DNA from 3 places in the Catenuloplanes indicus genome. Region 1 is predicted to be linked to each of the others. Evidence: predicted binding sites of a transcription regulator. Region 1 holds the regulator's gene; each other region holds the start of a gene.
What was found. Region 1 encodes HrcA, which represses chaperone genes, less so after heat shock. Its sites were predicted from a motif close to GGTTNGCACNCTCNNNNNGAGNGTGCNAACC; they were not measured.

Region 1 (4,524 bases):
CGGGTGGAGAGCACGGACAGCGCGGCCACGCCGGCGGTGGAGGTTCTCAACACCAGATCACCCAGGCGTACGGGACGGGCGCCGGCCTCGGTGAACGCGTCGACCTCGGCGGGCGTGATGCCGCCCTCCGGGCCGACGATCAGGATGATCTCGCCGGCGGGCGGCAGCGGCACGTGGGTGAGGCGATCGGTGGCCTCCTCGTGCAGCACGAACGCGGCGGCCTCGCCGCGCAGGCGCTCGGCCACGCGAGCAGTGCTGAGCGCGGCCGGTGCGACCGTGGGCAACCAGGCGCGGCGGGCCTGTTTGGCGGCCTCGCGCGCGGTGGCGGCCCACTTGTCGCGGGCCTTGGCGCCGCGGTCGCCCTTCCAGACCGTGATGGAGCGGCCGGCGGACCACGGGACGATCTCGTCGACGCCGGTCTCGGTCATCGCCTGCACGGCCAGCTCGCCACGGTCGCCCTTGGGCAGGCCCTGGACGACGACGAGCCGCGGGTCGGGGCTCTCCACGTACCCCCGGGACGTGATCGTGATGGTGAGCCTGCCCTTGGCGGCGGCGGTCACGACGGCGAGTGCGGTGCCGCCCTGACCGTCGGCGAGAATCAGCTCCTCGCCGGCGGTCAGGCGCTGCACGTCGGCCGCGTGATGCCCCTCGGGCCCGTCCAGGGTCCACCGGTCGGCCGCGGGCAGCGACTCGACCAGGAACAGCGGCGCGGACACCCGCTAGTGCCCGTTGAAGGCGTCGCGCATGCGGGAGAAGAAACCGCCCTGCTTGGAGAGCTCGGCGACGTCCTCACCGCGGGTCTTGGCGAACTCGCGGAGCATGCGCTCCTGGTCGGAGGTCAGCTTGGTGGGGGTGCGCACGTCCAGGTGGACGAAGAGGTCGCCGCGGCCCTGGCCGCGCAGGCGGGGGACGCCCTTGCCGCGGATCCGCATGGTGGCGCCCGGCTGGGTGCCGGACTTGACGTCGATCTGCTCCTCGCTGTCCAGCGTCTTGATGGTCAGCCGGGTGCCGAGCGCGGCCGAGGTCATCGGCACGGTGACCCGGCAGTGCAGGTCGTCGCCGCGGCGGGAGTAGACGTCGTGCGGGCGCTCGTGGATCTCGACGTAGAGGTCGCCGGCGGTGCCGCCGCCGGGGCCGACCTCGCCCTGCTGGGCGAGGCGGATGCGCATGCCGTCCTCGACACCGGCCGGGATCTTGACGGTCAGCGACCGGCGGGTCCGGACGCGGCCCTCGCCGGCGCAGGTCGGGCACGGGCTCGGGATGACCGTGCCGTGGCCCTGGCACACCGTGCACGGGCGGGACGACACGACCTGGCCGAGGAACGTGCGCTGCACGGACTGCACCTCGCCGCGGCCCTGGCAGGTCTCGCAGGTGGCCAGGTGGGTGCCGGCCGCGGTGCCGGCGCCGGAGCAGGTGGTGCAGATGACCGCGGTGTCGACCGTGATCGGCGCCTCGACGCCGAACGCGGTCTCCTGCAGGTCGAGCTCGAGGCGGAGGATCGCGTCGGCGCCCGGACGGGTACGCGGTCGCGGGCCCCGGGTCGCGCCCGCGGCCTGGCCGAAGAACGCGTCCATGATGTCCTGGAACCCGACGAACGGTCCCGCGCCGCCGGGGCCGCCGGGGCCGCCCCCGCCGCCCGGGGCGAGCGGGTCGCCGCCGAGGTCGACCATCTGACGCTTCTGGTCGTCCGAGAGCACCTCGTACGCCGCGTTGATGTCCTTGAACTTCTCGTGCGCCTCGGGATCCGGATTCACGTCCGGGTGGTATTGGCGGGCCAGCTTGCGATAGGCCCGCTTGATGTCGTCGTCGGTCGCGTCCCGGCTCACGCCGAGGATCCCGTAGTAGTCCCTGGCCACTGCGTTCGGTGTCCCCATGTCTGTCTGGATCAGGAATGCCGGCGGTTAGTTCTGTGCCAGCAGTTCACTCACGTAGCGTGCCACGGCTCGCACCGTCGCGATGTTGCCGGGGTAGTCCATCCGGGTCGGGCCGAGCACGCCCAACCCGCCCACGATCGTGCTGTGCGGGCCGTACCCGGTGCTGACCACCGCCGCGGACCGCAGGTTGTCGACCTGGGTCTCGTCGCCGATCATCACTCGGGTGGTGGTCGGCTCGACCTCCCCGAACAGCTTGAGCAGGATCAGATCCTCCTCCAGCGCCTCGAGGATGGGCCGCAGCGAACCGTGGAAGTCCAGGATGCCACCCCGGGTCAGGTTCGCGGTGCCCGCCAGGACAACCCGCTCCTCGCGTCGCTCGACCAGCGTCTCCAGCAGCACGGACGAGAGCACCGCCATGGTCGACCGCTGCTCCGGCCGGATCTCGTCGATCAGCGCCTCGACCAGCATCGGCGTGTCCACCAGACGCTTGCCGCAGAGCTTCTCGTTGATCCGGCTGCGCAGGTCGAGCACCAGGTCCGCGGAGGTCGGTGCGGGCAGCTCCACCAGGCGCTGCTCGACCCGGCCGGTGTCGGCGATCATGACGAGCATCAGCCGGGTGGTGGAGACCTGCACCAGCTCCAGATGGCGCACGGACGACCGCGCCAGGCTGGGGTATTGCACGACCGCGACCTGGCGGGTCAGCTGAGCCAGAAGCCGGACAGTGCGATGCACCACATCGTCGAGGTCGACGGCGCCGACCAGGAACTTCTCGATGGCACGCCGCTCGGCCGGGCTGAGCGGCTTCACCCGGGAGAGCCGGTCCACGAAGAGCCGGTAGCCACGGTCCGTGGGGACGCGGCCGGCGCTCGTGTGCGGCTGCCGGATGTAGCCCTCCTCCTCGAGCACCGCCATGTCGTTGCGCACGGTGGCCGGGGAGACCCCGAGGTTGTGCCGCTCGACCAGGGACTTGCTGCCGACCGGCTCCTGCGTCGCGACGTAGTCCTCGACTATCGCGCGCAGAACGGCGAGCTTGCGATCGTCCAATGGCATCGCCAACCTACCTTCCCGCCGGTCAGAGATCCTCTCGCCGATGCTGCCGTACTTCTGTTACCGCTGCCGTACCGCTGGCACTCGACTGTAGCGAGTGCCAGTCTACGACGCACGTCCACGAGAAGCGATGATCAGTTTGGCCCACATATGCGATATTTCTGATATATCGGTTAATGGGATAGGCACGCCGGAGGCGGGAGCTGGCTTGGTTTGATCGGTCCCTCTACCGTGGCGGGCATGACCGAACCGCCTCGTCCGCCTGGCGAGGGCCACCCGGGTCACAACGACCCGACCGCCCCCATGCCGCCGTCGTACAGCACGCCGCCGACGCCGGACGGCTCCTACCCACCGCCCACCAGCGGCGCGGGCGCCTATCCCCCGCCGCCGACCAGCGGTGCCGGCGCATACCCGCCGCCGCCCACCAGCGGCGCGGGCGCCTATCCCCCGCCGCCCACCAGCGGCGCGGGCGCCTATCCCCCGCCGCCCACCAGCGGTGCCGGCGCATACCCGCCGCCCGGTGGCCAGCCCCCGCCGCCCGGCGGCTACGGCACGCCCCCCGGCGGCTACGGCCCGCCGCCCGGCGGTGGCTACGGACAGCCGGGACCGCAGTTCGGCGGGCCCGGTTACCCCGGCGGTAAGGCGAACTACGCCAACGACGACAAGACCTGGGTGCTCCTGTCCCACATCGGCGGCGTCCTCTTCGGCTTCCTCGCCCCGCTGATCGTGCTGCTGGTCAAGGGCAACGAGTCGCAGGTCGTCCGCGCGCACGCGGTCGAGGCGCTGAACTTCCAGATCACCTGGGGCATCGCCGCGGTCGTCTCGGTGGTGCTGACCGCCTGCTCGTTCGGCTTCCTGTTCTTCCTGCCCTTCATCGTCTGGCTGGTCGTGCTGATCTTCGGCATCATGGCGACCATCAAGGTCAACGACGGGGAGTGGTACACGTACCCGATGACCTGGCGTGTCGTGAAGTAGGGCGTGTCGTGAAGTAGGGCGTGTCGTGAAGTAGACAGCCCCGCGACCTGCCGGCCCGGTCAGGTCAGCAGGTCGCGGACCACGCCGTCGGCGAGCAGCCGGCCGTCCCGCGTGAGCACCACCCGGCCCGCGTCGTAGGCGCCCGGCTCCAGCAGCCCGCGGGCCAGCGCGCCCTTCGCACCGGCACGCCCGGCCTCGTCCAGCGTGGCCAACGGCAGGCCCTCGGCCAGCCGGACGCGCAGCATCACGTCCTCCATGTGCCGGTCGGCCTCGGTCAGCAGTTCCCGGGCGAGCGCGGGCGTCTCGCCGGCGGCCAGGCGCTTCGCGTACGCCGCGGGGTGCTTGACGTTCCACCAGCGGACGCCGCCGACGTGGCTGTGCGCGCCCGGCCCGAGCCCCCACCAGTCGCCGCCGGTCCAGTAGAGCAGGTTGTGCCGGCAGCGGGCCTCGGGCGTGGCGGCCCAGTTGCTCACCTCGTACCAGTGCAGGCCCGCGGCGGTCAGCGCCCGGTCCGCGGCCAGGTAGCGGTCCGCGGCCACGTCGTCGTCCGGGTACGGCAGCTCGCCGCGGCGCATGCGGGCGGCGAGCCGGGTGCCGTCCTCGACGATCAGGGCGTACGCGCTCACGT
Region 2 (4,524 bases), 2.1 Mb from region 1:
CGGCCGGGGCCGGGGTCTTCTCCGGCTTGTCCGCCACCACAGCCTCGGTGGTGAGGAACAGGGCCGCGATCGAGGCCGCGTTCTGCAGCGCCGAACGGGTCACCTTCGCCGGGTCGATGATGCCGGCCTTGAGCAGGTCGACGTACTCACCGGAGGCGGCGTTGAGGCCGTGGCCGGCCTCGATGTTGCGCACCTTCTCCACCACGACGCCGCCCTCGAGGCCGGCGTTGACGGCGATCTGGCGCAGCGGGGCGTCCAGCGCGACCTTCACGATGTTCGCACCGGTCGCCTCGTCGCCGACGAGGTCCAGCTTGTCGAACGCGGTCTTGCCGGCCTGCACCAGGGCGACGCCACCACCGGGCACGATGCCCTCCTCGACGGCCGCCTTCGCGTTGCGAACGGCGTCCTCGATGCGGTGCTTGCGCTCCTTGAGCTCGACCTCGGTGGCCGCGCCGACCTTGATCACCGCAACACCGCCGGCCAGCTTGGCCAGGCGCTCCTGCAGCTTCTCGCGGTCGTAGTCGGAGTCCGACTTCTCGATCTCGGCGCGGATCTGGGCGACCCGGCCGTTGATCTGGTCGGCGTCACCGGCACCGTCGACGATGGTGGTCTCGTCCTTGGTGACCTGCACCTTGCGGGCACGGCCGAGCATGTCGAGGCCGACACCCTCCAGCTTGAGGCCCAGCTCCTCGGAGACGGTCTGGCCGCCGGTGAGGATCGCGATGTCGGTCAGCATCGCCTTGCGGCGGTCGCCGAAGCCCGGCGCCTTGACGGCGACGGACTTGAAGGTGCCGCGCACCTTGTTGACGATCAGGGTGGCCAGGGCCTCGCCCTCGACGTCCTCGGCGATGATCAGCAGCGGCTTGCCCGACTGCATGACCTTCTCCAGGATCGGGAGCAGGTCCTTGACCGAGGAGATCTTGCTGTTCGCGATGAGGATGTACGGGTCGTCGAGGACGGCCTCCATCCGCTCCGCGTCGGTCCAGAAGTAGGGCGAGATGTAGCCCTTGTCGAAGCGCATGCCCTCGGTGAGCTCGAGCTCGAGGCCGAAGGTGTTGCTCTCCTCGACGGTGATGACGCCTTCCTTGCCGACCTTGTCCATCGCCTCGGCGATGATCTCGCCGACGGTGCTGTCACCGGCGGAGATGGAGGCGGTGGAGGCGATCTGCTCCTTGGTCTCGACGTCCTTCGCCAGCTGGCTCAGGCCCTCGGAGACACTCGCGACGGCAGCCTCGATGCCCCGCTTCAGGGCCATCGGGTTGGCGCCGGCGGCGACGTTGCGGAGGCCCTCGCGGACCAGCGCCTGCGCCAGGACGGTCGCGGTCGTCGTGCCGTCACCGGCCACGTCGTCCGTCTTCTTCGCGACCTCCTTGACCAGCTCAGCGCCGATCTTCTCGTAGGGGTCCTCGAGCTCGATCTCCTTGGCGATGCTCACACCATCGTTGGTGATGGTGGGGGCGCCCCACTTCTTCTCGAGCACCACGTTGCGGCCCTTCGGGCCCAGCGTCACCTTGACGGCGTCGGCGAGGGTGTTCATGCCCCGCTCAAGACCGCGGCGCGCCTCCTCGTCGAACGAGATAATCTTGGCCATACGGCGTTGTCCTCCTGGACGCTCACGGCACCCGGACTGTTCCCGCCGGCTGCCGCCTGCTGACGCACCTTCGAACGACGTCACGCGATCACGCACGTCGCCGTCGGCCGGGCCGGATAAGCCCGCGACGACCGGTCCTGCCCTCGTGGCACGCCACTCGGACCGAACCCCACCGTCCCGACCTGTTGGCACTCGCCATCAGCGAGTGCCAGAACCTTTTTTAGCACTCTGCCCATGCGAGTGCAAGCACGGTCGGTAGCCCCGCGGGCGTGATGCGTGCCCCCGGCGGACCGGACGGGTGACCCCCGACCCCCGTGCACCCGCTCGGCCGGCGATCGCCGCGAGAGTTCCGCAAAGGCGGATTCCCGTTCACCGGAATGCACGCCGGACGACGCGAGCGGGCGCCATGCGCGGCACCCCGATCGACCGTTGGGCAACTGCGTTCAAAGTTGTAGTGACGGTCGTGAAAGCCGCGCACGAGGCGCACCGAAAGGGCCGCCGGATTGACCGGCAACCCGCCGAACCGCACCGCCGGCGGAATAGCTGCTTGATGCAGACATCAGTTCGACCGGCACATTAGCGAAGCCCATTAGTACTTCGATACTCGTCTACTTGTTGACGCGGCCAGAACCGTGCCCTAGACGTGAGCAGGGCGCCGCCTCACCGACGTGAGGAGCGACGCCCCGAATGGGAGATGTAGTGATCGGCCCGGCCTCGGACCGACACCGGCGAATCAGGCGATGACCCGGACCTTCTCCGCCTGCGGTCCCTTCTGACCCTGCGCGATCTCGAACTCCACGCGCTGCCCGTCGTCCAACGCCTTGTAGCCGTCCATCTCGATCGCGGAGAAGTGGACGAAGACGTCCTGCCCCCCGTCAACCGCGATGAAACCGTAGCCCTTTTCGCTGTTGAACCACTTGACGGTGCCCTGTGCCACGGTGCACTTCCTCACTTCTATGGTGCTGGTTGCGCCAACCCCCCGGCTTAAGCAACTGCTCATCCGGGGCCGCCTGATCCGGGTCCGTCTGGGTCCTCGAAACACTGCGGCCGAACCGCACGCTACACGAGCAACACCGACCGTGCACTACCCTAAAACGGACACCATGGACGTGAAGCTTCGGTCCGTCGCTACTGATGGTGATCGTTGCCCGGCCGCCGAAGGAAGACCCCTTCTCGTCGATACCGGTTGCCCGATCACCCGCTTCCGGGTAGGCAGAGCTACATGACCAGCACCATTGCCCCGGTACGCCACCCCGAGCCCCGCACGATCGCACGCGTGCGGGTCCCCGATGCCGCGCGAATGCGGGCACTGCGACTTGAAATGCTCGCCGATTCTCCGCTCGCATTTCTGGAAACGGTGGCGGATGCCGCGGCACGGCCGCACGAGGATTTCCGGGCGCAGATCGCACACAACATCCGATCAGGCCTGGCCGCACAGTTCGCGGCTGTCGAAGATGGACGGTTCGTGGGCCACGCGGGCGGCATCGTGCTCGCCGCGGACCGCCGGGTGACCGTCATATTCGCGGTCTACGTGACCCCGCGCCTGCGCGGAACGGGCCTGGTCGGAGACCTGATCGAGGCAGTGGCGCGGTGGTCGCGCGACGAGCGCCGGCCGGAGCTGATGCTGGAGGTGGTGAACGGCAACGACCGCGCGGTCCGGGCGTACGAACGGCTCGGCTTCCGGGACACCGGCGTGCGCGTGCCGCACCCCACGATCCCCGGCCTGACCGAACTCCAAATGCGACGGCCAGCCTGACGAAGAATGGTGCGGCGGAAGTAAAACTCCGGACAGAAACGTGACCATTACCAAGAGTGAGCGCAAGGATGGTCGCATGCGGCCGAGACACGTGGGCCGGACGGCGCTGACCGCGATCAACGGCACCACTCTGGTGGGCCTGATGATCGCGGCGGCCGCCCGCGCCCGGATCCGACGCGCGCCGGGTGGCGTGCTGATCGCGGGCGACTGCCGCCGCCCGGCACTGCGCCGCACGTTCACGATCGGCAGCGTGGTGCTGACCCGGCGGCCGGCCGAGTGGCTGCTGCACCCGGACCAGGCCCAGTTGCTCGGGCACGAGACCCGGCACGTCGCGCAGTACGCCGGGCTGGGCCCGCTCTTCTTCCCCGCCTACTGGCTGGCCTGCGGCTGGTCGTACCTGCTGACCAGGTCGTACGGATCACGTAATTGGTTCGAGCGGCGTGCCGGGCTGGCCGCCGGGCGGTACCGGGAGACGCCGCTGCGGCCGTGGGCTGCCCGGATGATTCGTCAGCAGCGGCGGACCGAGAAGCCGGACGGTACCGAGACGTAGGCGTGCGACACGTAGGTCCCGGGCGCGACCCGGTCCCACAGGTTCGTGGTCCGGACCGTACCGGCGACCTTCTGCCCGCGCTTCTGGCACTGGATCGGCAGCTGGGCCCGCTCACCGGCCATGCCGACCTCGGCCGAGGTGCCGCTCGCACCCGCGCGCAGCCGCACCGGGCCGCCGCCGGTGACCACCGTGCCCTGCCGGCCGCCGCCGGTCCACAGGAAGTCCACGCTCACCCAGGCGTTGTCGGTCAGCCGCAGCGCGTCCCAGAACGTGCCGTCGGCCAGGTCGATGCCGGCCGGGTTGAGCACGTCGCGGGCGAACTGGTCGCGACCGCCGTTGTAGCCGGTCTCGTAGGCCGCCTGTGCCTGTGGGCGCCCGCGCTGAAGGCCGGCCCACGTCTGGCGGGGCGCGTTCCAGTAGTCGTCGGTGGTGTTCCACGGGCCGACGTCCCAGACCGGCGCGTACGCGCAGCGCCCGTTGCCGGCGCAGACCCGGACCGAGCGCTCGCCGCCGCCGAACGAGGAGAGCCCGAGCCGGGACGGCAGAGCCACGAAGTGGTCCCGCTCCACGATCACGTGCCCGTTCGCGGTGACGCCACCGACCAGGCCCTCCCGGGTGGCGAAGACC
Region 3 (4,524 bases), 930 kb from region 1:
TGAGCAGCACGGACGGGACCTCGCGGCCGCTCTCCGGGTCGGCGACCTTGCCGGTGACCTCCTGGCGTTCGCCCTTGGCCAGTGAGATGGCGAGCTTCGCGGCCGCGTTGGCCTCTTCCCTGATCGCCTTGTAGACGGTCATGCACTGGTCGCCCGCGAGGATGTTCTGCAGGCCCTGCACGTCCGCGTCCTGGCCGGTGACCGGCACCTTGCCGTTCAGGTTGTTCCGCTTCAGCACCTGGATGACCGCGTTGCCCATGCCGTCGTTCGCGGCCAGCACGCCGCGGATGTTCGGGCTCTGCGTGAGCATCTGCTCGAAGATCTTGCCGGCCTCCGTGTTGCTCCAGTCCGGGACGGCCTGCTCCGGGCCCTTCACGGCGGCGCCGCTCTGGTAGAGCGGGTTCAGCACGGACTGGTAGCCCTCCTTGAACAGCGTGGCGTTGTTGTCGGTGGGGGAGCCGTGCAGCTCCGCGATCACCGGCTTGGTGGCCTTCAGTGCGGTCAGGCACTGCTGCAGGCCCTCGCCCTGGAGCTTGCCGACGGCCACGTTGTCGAACGAGACGTAGTATTCGGCGCCGCCGCCGAGCGTGAGCCGGTCGTAGTCGATCGTGGCGACGCCCTTGGCCCGTGCCTTGTCCAGGACCGCCTTGCCGGTGCCGGAGTCCAGGTTGGCGATCATCAGCACCGTGGCGCCGTTGGTGATCTGCTGGTCGGCGATGGACTGGAACGCGGTCTTGTCGCCCTGCGCGTTCTGGATGTCGAACGAGATGCCGGCGTTCTGGAACGCGCTCTCCAGGAACTTGCGGTCCGCCGTCTCCCAGCGGTCGGACGACGAGCTGTCCGGAAGGATCACGGCAATCTTCGGGATCGCGTCGTCGGCCGCGTCGTCACCTCCGCAGGCGGCGATCGAGCCGGCCGCGACGATGGCGGCGGTGAGGGTGGCGAGACCGCGGCGCATACGTGGACCTTTCATCCGCTTCAGAGGACAAATCCCACTATGCCCGGCTGAGGCCCGCATTTCGGCAGATCAAGACATATTCCTCGACGGTACGGGCCGACAGAGCAACGTTACGGGGGCGTCGGCCACCCGGGTGAGCACCAGCGACAACTCCTCCGGACCGCTGAGTCGCAGGTCACGACGCAACTGGGCGACGTCGAGCGCGGAACCGCGCTTGAGGATCTCGACCCGGCCCACCTCGCGCCGCCGCAGCTCGGCGCGCAGTCGCTTCAGCGAGAACGGCATCGTGTCCAGTACCTCCAGGCAGCGGCCGAAACCGGTCGCCACCGGCGTGTCCGCATAGACGTAGGCGATCTGCGGGTCGGCCAGGACGCCGCCGACCCGATCCGCGAACGCGGCCACCAGGTGTGCCCGCACGACCGCGCCGTCCGGGTCGTAGACGTACCGCCGCACGCCGCCGACCCCGGCGGGCACGTCCGGCTCGCCGGTCAGCTCGCCGCCGTCCGGCAGCACCGCGGCGCGGCGCGGCACACCGGCCAGCGGCCCGCACCAGAACGCGGCCTCCACCACGTCGCCGCCCACGCTCACCCACTCCGCCTCCGCGCCGTCCGGGATCAGCTCGTGATCGATGCCGGGGGAGAGCTTCAGCACGGTACGCGGCACGCGTGCGGCCAGCCCGGCCACGAAGTCCCAGGGCGGGGAGAACGACGCCGGGTCGAAGACGCGCCGGCCGGTCTTCGAGGCACGCCGGGCGGGGTCGCAGAACACCGCGTCCACGCCGGTCAGGTCGGCCTCGGTGGCGTCTCCGGTGGTCACCGTGATCAGGCCGGTCAGTCCCAGCGCGGCCGCGTTGGCCGTGGTCAGCGCCGCGGTGTGCGGGTCGGCCTCCACGGCCCGCACGCGGATGCCCGTCCGGGCCGCCGCGATCGCGTCCGCGCCGAGACCACAACCCAGATCGGCCAGCACGCGTACGCCCGCGGCGTGCAGCCTGGCCGCCCGGCGTGCCGCCACCGTGGCGCGGGTGGCCTGCTCCAGCCCGGCGCGGGTGAAGAACATGACGTCCGCGTCCGCGCCGAACTTCGCGACCGCGCGCCGGCGCAGCTCGGCCTGGGTCAGCGCGGCCGAGGCCAGCTCCGGCGGAAAACCGGCACGCCGCAGCCCGGCAGCCGCGGCCAGCGCGTCACCGCCGTCCGTCGCCGCGGCCGCGGCGAGCGCGGCCTCTCCCTCGGGGGTACGCAGCAGATCCAGCTCCACCCTGTCATCCTCCCGGGCGGCCCGGTTCGCCGCGGCGCGCGGGGTGTTGGCACTCTCCTTGACGGAGTGCTAGCCACCGGAATAACCTTCCGTTAGCACTCGCCATGGGTGGGTGCCAGCCTTCCGGGGCATCCCGGGAGCACCAAGCTTCCCGGGCCCGTCCCGGGAGCAACGCCTGGCGGTCCGGCACCCGCGACGACGGCCCGCCCGGTGGCATGAGGCAGATTGACGCCGTCCAGCGCGCGTTCGCGCACGCATGGTCGGTAACGACACCAGTACCCCAGGAGGGTATGCCCGTGACTACCGCGACCCAGGTTGCGATCAAGCCGCTCGAGGACCGCATCCTCGTCCAGGCGAACGAGGCCGAGACCACCACGGCGTCGGGCATCGTGATCCCCGACACCGCCAAGGAGAAGCCGCAGGAGGGGACCGTCGTCGCCGTCGGACCCGGCCGCGTCGACGACAAGGGCAACCGCATCCCGGTTGACGTGAAGGTCGGCGACACCGTCATCTACTCGAAGTACGGCGGCACCGAGGTCAAGTACGCCGGCGCCGAGTACCTCGTGCTCTCCGCGCGCGACGTGCTCGCCGTCATCGAGAAGTGACTTTCTAAGTAATTCTCTGCGGTCAGCCCCGGAACCCGTTTCGCGGGGGCCGGGGCTGTCTGCGCTCATAGGCGGTTCTCCAGCGGTTTCGCGCCCGACGGCGTGACCGCAGGTTTCTCAAGTCCGTGAAGGGACAACAATGGCGAAGATCCTGAGCTTCTCGGATGACGCCCGCCACCTGCTCGAGCACGGCGTCAACGCGCTCGCGGACACCGTAAAGGTCACCCTCGGGCCGCGCGGCCGCAACGTCGTGCTGGACAAGAAGTTCGGCGCTCCGACGATCACCAACGACGGCGTCACCATCGCCAAGGAGATCGAGCTCACCAACCCGTACGAGAACCTTGGCGCTCAGCTCGTCAAGGAGGTGGCGACGAAGACCAACGACGTCGCCGGTGACGGGACCACCACCGCGACCGTGCTGGCTCAGGCGCTGGTCCGGGAGGGCATCCGCAACCTGACCGCCGGCGCGAACCCGGCCGGCATCAAGCGCGGCCTGGACGCGGGCGTCGAGGCCGTGTCGAACGCGCTGATCGAGAAGGCGGTCGAGGTCGCGGACCACAAGGCGATCGCGCACGTCGCGACCGTCTCCGCGCAGGACGCCACGATCGGCGAGCTGATCGCCGAGGCGATGGACCGGGTCGGCCGCGACGGCGTCATCACCGTCGAGGAGGGCTCCACGCTCGCCACCGAGCTGGACATCACCGAGGGTCTGCAGTTCGACAAGGGCTTCATCTCACCGAACTTCGTGACCGACGCCGAGGCGCAGGAGGTGGTGCTGGAGGACCCGTACATCCTGATCACCACCTCGAAGATCTCCACGGTCGAGGAGATCCTGCCGCTCCTGGAGAAGGTGCTGCAGGACAGCAAGCCGCTGCTGATCATCGCCGAGGACGTCGAGGGCCAGGCGCTCGCGACGCTCGTGGTGAACGCGATCCGCAAGACCTTCAAGGTCGCCGCGGTGAAGGCGCCGGGCTTCGGCGACCGCCGCAAGGCCATGCTGCAGGACATCGCGATCTCCACCGGCGCGGAGCTCATCGCCCCCGAGCTCGGCTACAAGCTGGACCAGACGACGATCTCCCAGCTGGGCACCGCCCGCCGCGTGGTCGTCGACAAGGAGAACACCACGATCGTCGACGGCGGCGGCAACTCCGCCGAGGTCGCCGACCGGGTCGCCCAGATCAAGAAGGAGATCGAGGCGACCGACTCCGACTGGGACCGGGAGAAGCTCTCCGAGCGTCTCGCGAAGCTCGGCAGCGGCATCGCGGTCATCAAGGCCGGCGGCGCGACCGAGGTCGAGATGAAGGAGCGCAAGCACCGCATCGAGGACGCGATCGCCGCCACCAAGGCCGCGGTCGAGGAGGGCACCGTCCCGGGCGGCGGCGCCGCGCTGGTCCAGGTCGCCTCCGTGCTCGACGGCGACCTCGGCAAGACCGGCGACGAGGCCACCGGCGTCCGGATCCTCCGCAAGGCGCTCGTCGAGCCGCTGCGCTGGATCGCCCAGAACGCCGGCCACGACGGCTACGTCGTGGTCAACAAGGTCACCGATTCCCCCTGGGGCACCGGCCTGAACGCGGCCACCGACGAGTACGTCGACCTGGCCGCCGCCGGCATCATCGACCCGGTCAAGGTGACGCGCTCCGCCGTCGCCAACGCCGTCTCGATCGCCGGCCTGCTCCTCACGACCGAGACCCTGGTCGCCGAGAAGCC

Region 2: groL (chaperonin GroEL) is a predicted target of HrcA. The motif match lies at 1,810-1,840, and genes of this name have one in related genera.
Region 3: groES (co-chaperone GroES) is a predicted target of HrcA. The motif match lies at 2,257-2,287, and genes of this name have one in related genera.

Annotation. Positions count from the first base shown of each region.
Region 1 is NZ_JAUSUZ010000001.1:3,252,182-3,256,705, forward strand. Features, by position in the region: gene J2S42_RS14560 (16S rRNA (uracil(1498)-N(3))-methyltransferase) at 1-716, opposite strand, end outside; gene dnaJ (molecular chaperone DnaJ) at 720-1,856, opposite strand; gene hrcA (heat-inducible transcriptional repressor HrcA) at 1,902-2,924, opposite strand; gene J2S42_RS14575 (DUF4870 domain-containing protein) at 3,162-3,896, shown strand; gene hemW (radical SAM family heme chaperone HemW) at 3,956-4,524, opposite strand, start outside.
Region 2 is NZ_JAUSUZ010000001.1:5,320,962-5,325,485, reverse strand. Features, by position in the region: gene groL (chaperonin GroEL) at 1-1,591, opposite strand, end outside; gene J2S42_RS24005 (cold-shock protein) at 2,325-2,528, opposite strand; gene J2S42_RS24000 (GNAT family N-acetyltransferase) at 2,814-3,347, shown strand; gene J2S42_RS23995 (hypothetical protein) at 3,424-3,897, shown strand; gene J2S42_RS23990 (DUF8814 domain-containing protein) at 3,855-4,524, opposite strand, start outside.
Region 3 is NZ_JAUSUZ010000001.1:4,177,579-4,182,102, reverse strand. Features, by position in the region: gene J2S42_RS18735 (sugar ABC transporter substrate-binding protein) at 1-958, opposite strand, end outside; gene J2S42_RS18730 (class I SAM-dependent methyltransferase) at 1,028-2,212, opposite strand; gene groES (co-chaperone GroES) at 2,509-2,817, shown strand; gene groL (chaperonin GroEL) at 2,957-4,524, shown strand, end outside.